One region of the Mesorhizobium sp. C089B genome, then DNA from elsewhere that is predicted to be linked to it. Evidence: predicted binding sites of a transcription regulator. Region 1 holds the regulator's gene; the other holds the start of a gene.

Region 1 (3,127 bases):
CGGCGCACCGGCATCTACCACATCATCTCCATCTCCGGCCTGCACATGGCGCTGGTTGCCGGCACCATCATGGCGTTGCTGCGTGGCGCCTTTGCGCTGTTTCCCGATTTCTCTTCGCGCCGCCCAGTCAAGAAATATGCAGCAGTGGCAGCACTCGTCTCCATCGCCGCCTATCTCGTTATTTCAGGCGTCGTGGTTGCCGCCGAGCGCAGCTTCATCATGCTGGCGGTCATGCTTGTCGCCGTGCTGTTTGATCGCGCCGCACTCACCATGCGCAATCTGGCGATCTCCGCCATCGCCGTCATCCTGGTGTCGCCGCACGAGGTGGTCGGTCCCAGCTTCCAGATGTCGTTTGCCGCCACCGCCGCCCTTGTCGGCGCCTATGCCGGCTGGGCCGATTACCGCGCCGACAAGGTGAGAACGCCGCTGGCAAAGCGCTCCTTCGTCGGCTTCCTGTCGCGAAAATTCGCGCTGGCCATGGGCGGCCTCGCCATGACCTCGATCATCGCCGGCAGTGCAACCTTGCTGTTCGCCATCTGGCATTTTCAGCGTGTGTCGCCGCTCAGCCTGATCGCCAATCTGGCCGTGATGCCGATTGTTTCGTTGATCGTCATGCCCTTTGCCGTGCTCAGCGCACTGGCGATGCCGTTCGGCGCCGACGGGCCGTTCCTCTATGTGATGGGCAAGGGTCTGATGGCGATGATCGCTATATCGGCCTGGATTTCCGAGCGCTCGCCGGTCGACGCCGTCGGGCTGATCTCCATCCGCTCGGTGCTGTTGGTGGCGGTCGCCCTCGTCATCGCCACCATGGCCACCACCTGGCTCAGGCTGGCGGCCGTGCCTTTCGCGCTGGCCGGCCTGTTGACGGTGCCGCAGGTGCTTACGCCCGACGTGCTCATATCCGAGGACGCACATCTGGTGGCCATGCCGATAGGTGGCGGCGAACTCGCCCTCAACCGCGAACGCTCCAACGAATTCACCACGGACAATTGGAAACGGGCGCTGCGGGCCGAAACCATTATCCCGCCCGAGATTTTCGAGGCAACAGATACGCGGTTCGATCTCGATCCGCTCGATCTGCCGCCCGGGTCGCCCTTCTATTGCATGGGCGATCTCTGTATCGCCCGACACCCTTCCGGAGCCATTGTAGCCCTTGCCAAAGACCGCAAGACGGCGCGGCCGGCCTGTGCCTTCGCTAGCCTGATCGTCATCGATGACGCCACGGCCTACAATCCGTGCCGCGACCCGCTGGTGCTGGTCGTGACGAAGAAACAGCTGGCCCGCGACGGCAGCGCCGCCGTCTTCTTCGATCCGCAATCGGCAGCTGCAGCGCCAACCATCCGCTTCGCCGTCGACAAGCCGTATCGCCCCTGGCACGAGCAGCGCCGCTTCTCCCGCGAAGCGCGCGGCCTGCCGCCTTACAACCAGCGTGAAAAGTACAAACCCAAGCCGGCTCAGTAGCGCCGGATCAATCCGACAAGCTTGCCCTGCACCTTCACCCTGTCCGGTCCAAAAATGCGGGTCTCGTAGGCCGGGTTGGCGGCTTCCAGGGCGATCGAGGCGCCCTTGCGGCGGAAGCGTTTCAGGGTCGCTTCCTCATCGTCGACCAACGCCACCACGATCTCGCCGGGGCTGGCTGTGTCGGCATTGCGGATGATGACCGTGTCGCCATCGAAAATGCCGGCCTCGATCATCGAATCGCCCTTGACCTCGAGCGCGTAGTGTTCACCGCCCATGATCATGTCAGGCGGCACCGAGATCGAATGGGTCTGATGCTGGATGGCGTCGATCGGCACACCGGCAGCAATGCGTCCCATCACCGGGATCGACACCGCCGAAACGGCGTCGTCATTGCCGGCCGACATCGAACGCGACGGCGAGCCCGGCTTGATCTGGCGGCCGATACCGCCTTGGCCCATCGCGCCTTGTCCCTGGCCGCCTTGCCCTTGGCCGGTTTGACCAAGACTGCCCTGAATGACGCTCGGCGAAAACTTCCTCGCCGCATTGAGGCCTGGTGCGATCGAGTCGGGCAGCCGCAGCACTTCCAGCGCGCGCGCCCGGTTCGGCAGCCGGCGAATGAAACCGCGCTCCTCAAGCGCCGTGATCAGGCGGTGGATGCCGGACTTGGAGGCGAGGTCAAGCGCTTCCTTCATCTCATCGAAGGACGGCGGGATTCCGCTCTCCTTCAGGCGTTCATGGATGAACATCAGAAGCTCATGTTGTTTGCGCGTCAGCATCGCGGCCCCCAGGGGTTCTGAAACCAGAATCAGAAAAAACAAACCCAGAACAAACACTATCTGTTCCAGTTGTGTTCCGCAACCTTTTAAAGTTTAATGAATGTGTTGACGTTTTGTTCAGCGTGACGTTCGGCACCGCGAGCGGCGCTCGTAGTCGTTGGCCGGCAACGGGGTGAAACGAAGACAAAGTGCCCTGCGTCGTCGGCTACGATCGCCGCTTCCTTTTCGGATGGGGCTGCGCAGCATCCGCGCCGGGTTCACTCTGGGCATAGACCTGCAGCGTGTAGCCGATGTGAGCGGTCATCAGAGTTTTCGCACGTTCGACGTCGCGATCGAGGGCCGCTTCCATCAGGGCGGTATGGTGTTCGATCGCCACGGCGTCGCGCAGGGCCGCCACGGCCTTCCGGTGGCCATCCGTGCGGCCGGCGGCGGCGCGCAGCGTCGGGGCCAGACCCAGAAAGCGGTGATGGCGATGCAATTGGTCGGAAATCGTCGCATTGAAGCGCAGCAGCCAGCTGGATGTCGCGGCACTGAGCAGCGCCGCATGGAAGGCATCGTGTTTTTCGTACCACGCGTCGACCGCATCATCCGATGGATCGTCGAGAACAGACCCGCACCGTGAGAGACGATAGTGGGCGGCAACGACCGCGTCTTCCCACTCACGGTCGCCCTCCTCGATCGATTCCACCAGCAGGGGCAGTTCGACCACCAGCCGCGCACGCGCCAAATCCTCGAGCTCCGCCCGAGAGACGGGAGCGACCGCAAACCCGCGGTTGCTGATGGCGGTCACAAGCCGTTCCGCCTCCAGCCGCGACAGCGCCTCGCGCAACGGCGTCCAGCCGATGCCGTAGGTGTTGCGCAGCGTGCTCAGCTTCAACGGCGCGGCAGGC
Region 2 (3,127 bases), 150 kb from region 1:
TGTTCCCTCAATTTCAACGCCGCTGGTCTGGCCTCGCCTTGAGCGCGGCACTATAGTCTTGCCATGCGCTACCACCTGAACAGACTGACCATAGCCATTGCCATCACGGCGGCGACATCGAGCATGGCCTTTGCCGGGGGCAGCACCAGCACGTCGCGGAAAGGCGCCCTGCCCGGCGTGACCGGCGACTACCGCATCGCCAAGCCCGCGCCGCGGCCGGAGCCGGACGACGCGCTGCCTGCCGGCGAGAACGGCACGTTCAAGATCGGCGACACCGATGTCAAGATTTCCGGCAGCATCACTGTCGATGTCGGCACGGGTGGGATCAAGCCGCCGCGCCGGTAGCCCCTTCTCCCAGCTACTATACGGGAGAGAAAGCCTGCGTCGACGACTTCCTCGCAAACGAACAGCCCCGCCGTTGCTTCCGCAAACGGTCGGGGCTTTTTTTGGATTTCAAATCCAAACTGCCGGTAGTGTTATACCGACTTTGATTTCGGATGCTTCGCGGCATTCAGCCGACGATCCGACTAGCCGTCTCTGATTTTTGTGGGATTCGGCAGGTCACGGTTTGTCTGGTGGTTTGTTGGACTGACGCGATGCGTTCGTTGGGACGCATACACTCCAATGCCTTGAAACTACCTGGCACTTATGCCCGCCGCGGCTCCACTAGCAGGTGGAGCCTCAAGGGACTATCCGGTGGCGTCATGCTCCGCTCCTATGTCCGTTGCGACTGGTGTCAATCCGAAGCACAAATCGCAAAAACCTGCGGCGTCTCGCAGGCCGCTATGGGCGGCGAGGCCATCAAAGACGGCCGGCTCCGTTGACTCCGGCAGAGTGCGCCCCTGATTCGACGACGTCAACCTTGAATAGCCGGTTACGGAAAATGTGATCGTCGGGAGCTTACGTCAGGGTCAGTTTCTGAAACACCCTTGTCAGTTTCTGCACACAGCTTTGTCAGGAGCGTGTTCGGTCTTTGTTCTTTCCGCTTGCCCGTTCGCGCGAAAGACGGTTAAACGGCTTTGGTCGAGAAGTGTGGCGTCTCTCGACTTGGCGGCAAAAATACCTACATAGGGAATGGCCGGGAAAACCCGCCGATCCCACTGACACCAGACCTGAGGCGGCGACCGGCGATGGCCGACCATAAATACCTTTCCATTCGCGGGGCACGCGAACACAACCTAAAGAATGTCGATCTCGACCTGCCGCGTGACAGCCTGATCGTCATGACCGGCCTGTCGGGCTCCGGCAAATCGTCGCTTGCTTTCGACACCATCTATGCCGAGGGCCAGCGCCGTTACGTCGAGAGCCTGTCGGCTTATGCGCGCCAGTTCCTCGAAATGATGCAGAAGCCGGATGTCGACCAGATCGACGGCCTGTCGCCGGCCATCTCGATCGAGCAGAAGACCACGTCGAAGAACCCGCGTTCGACGGTCGGCACCGTCACCGAGATCTACGACTACATGCGCTTGCTGTTCGCGCGCGTCGGCATCCCCTATTCGCCGGCGACCGGCCTGCCGATCGAGAGCCAGACGGTTTCACAGATGGTCGACCGGGTGCTGGCGGTCGAGGAAGGCACGCGCCTTTTCCTGCTGGCGCCGATCGTGCGCGGCCGCAAGGGCGAGTATCGCAAGGAACTGCTGGAGCTGCAGAAGAAGGGCTTTCAGCGCGTCAAGGTCGACGGCGTCTTCTATGAGATCGCCGATGTGCCGGCGTTGGACAAGAAGTACAAGCACGACATCGACGTCGTCGTCGACCGCATCGTCGTGCGCGGCGACCTGGCGACACGGCTTGCCGATTCCATCGAAACGGCGCTGAAGCTCGCCGAAGGGCTGGCGGTGGCCGAGTTCGCCGACCGGCCGCTCGACGCCAGCCAGACCGGCGAGGACTCGGTCAACAAATCGAAGAACGAGACGCATGAGCGCATCCTGTTCTCGGAAAAATTCGCCTGCCCGGTTTCCGGCTTCACCATTCCGGAGATCGAGCCCAGGCTGTTCTCGTTCAACAACCCGTTCGGCGCCTGCCCGACCTGCGACGGCCTCGGCAATCAGCGCGCCATCGACGCCAGCCTGATCGTGCCGGACGAAAACGTCTCGCTGCGCGACGGCGCCGTCAGCCCGTGGGCGAAATCGACCTCGCCCTATTATGCGCAGACGCTGGAAGCGCTGGGCAAGGCATACGGCTTCAAGCTCGGCGACAAGTTCAAAGACCTGACCGAAGAGGCCAAGGAAGCCGTCCTGCGCGGCACCGGCGAGCGCGAGGTCACCTTCCAATATGATGACGGCCTGCGCTCCTACAAGACCACCAAGACGTTCGAGGGCGTCATTCCCAATCTCGAACGGCGGTGGAAGGAAACCGAATCCGCCTGGATGCGCGAGGAGATCGAGCGCTTCATGTCGGCGACGCCCTGCCCGGTCTGCAAGGGATACCGGCTGAAGCCGGAAGCGCTGGCGGTGAAGATCGCCGGCAAGCATATCGGCGAAGTCACAGAGCTGTCGATCCGCAAGGCCGACCAGTGGTTCACCGAACTGCCGCCACATCTCAACGACCAGCAGAACGAGATCGCGGTGCGCGTTCTCAAGGAAATCCGTGACCGCCTGCGCTTCCTCAACGATGTCGGCCTCGACTATCTGACGCTGTCGCGCAATTCCGGCACGCTGTCGGGCGGCGAGAGCCAGCGCATAAGGCTGGCGTCGCAGATCGGCTCCGGCCTCACCGGCGTGCTCTATGTGCTGGACGAGCCGTCGATCGGCCTGCACCAGCGCGACAATGCCCGCCTGCTCGACACGCTCAAGCATCTGCGCGACATCGGCAACACGGTGATCGTCGTCGAGCATGACGAGGACGCCATCCTGCATGCCGATTATGTCGTAGACATGGGTCCGGCCGCCGGCATTCATGGCGGCGAGATCATCGCCCAGGGCACGCCGCAGCAGGTGATGGCCAATCCCAACTCGATCACCGGTAAATATCTGTCGGGCGCGCTCGAAGTCGCCACGCCCGGTGTCAGGCGCGAGGCCAAGAAGAACCGCCGGCTGAAGATCGTCGGCGCGCGCGGCAACAATCTCAAGAACGTCACTGCCGAAATCCCGCTCGGCACCTTCACCGCCGTCACCGGCGTGTCTGGCGG

What was found. The regulator LexA, encoded in region 1, represses DNA repair genes until DNA is damaged. The targets are predictions, from matches to a motif close to TGTTCNNNNTGTGTTCNG.
Region 2: uvrA (excinuclease ABC subunit UvrA) is a predicted target of LexA. The motif match lies at 964-981, and genes of this name have one in related genera.

Annotation. Positions count from the first base shown of each region.
Region 1 covers NZ_CP100469.1:1,408,510-1,411,636, forward strand. Annotated here, with positions in the region: gene NLY44_RS07090 (ComEC/Rec2 family competence protein) at 1-1,461, shown strand, start outside; gene lexA (transcriptional repressor LexA) at 1,455-2,237, opposite strand; gene NLY44_RS07100 (GntR family transcriptional regulator) at 2,443-3,127, opposite strand, start outside.
Region 2 covers NZ_CP100469.1:1,254,420-1,257,546, reverse strand. Annotated here, with positions in the region: gene NLY44_RS06405 (hypothetical protein) at 124-345, shown strand; gene uvrA (excinuclease ABC subunit UvrA) at 1,131-3,127, shown strand, end outside.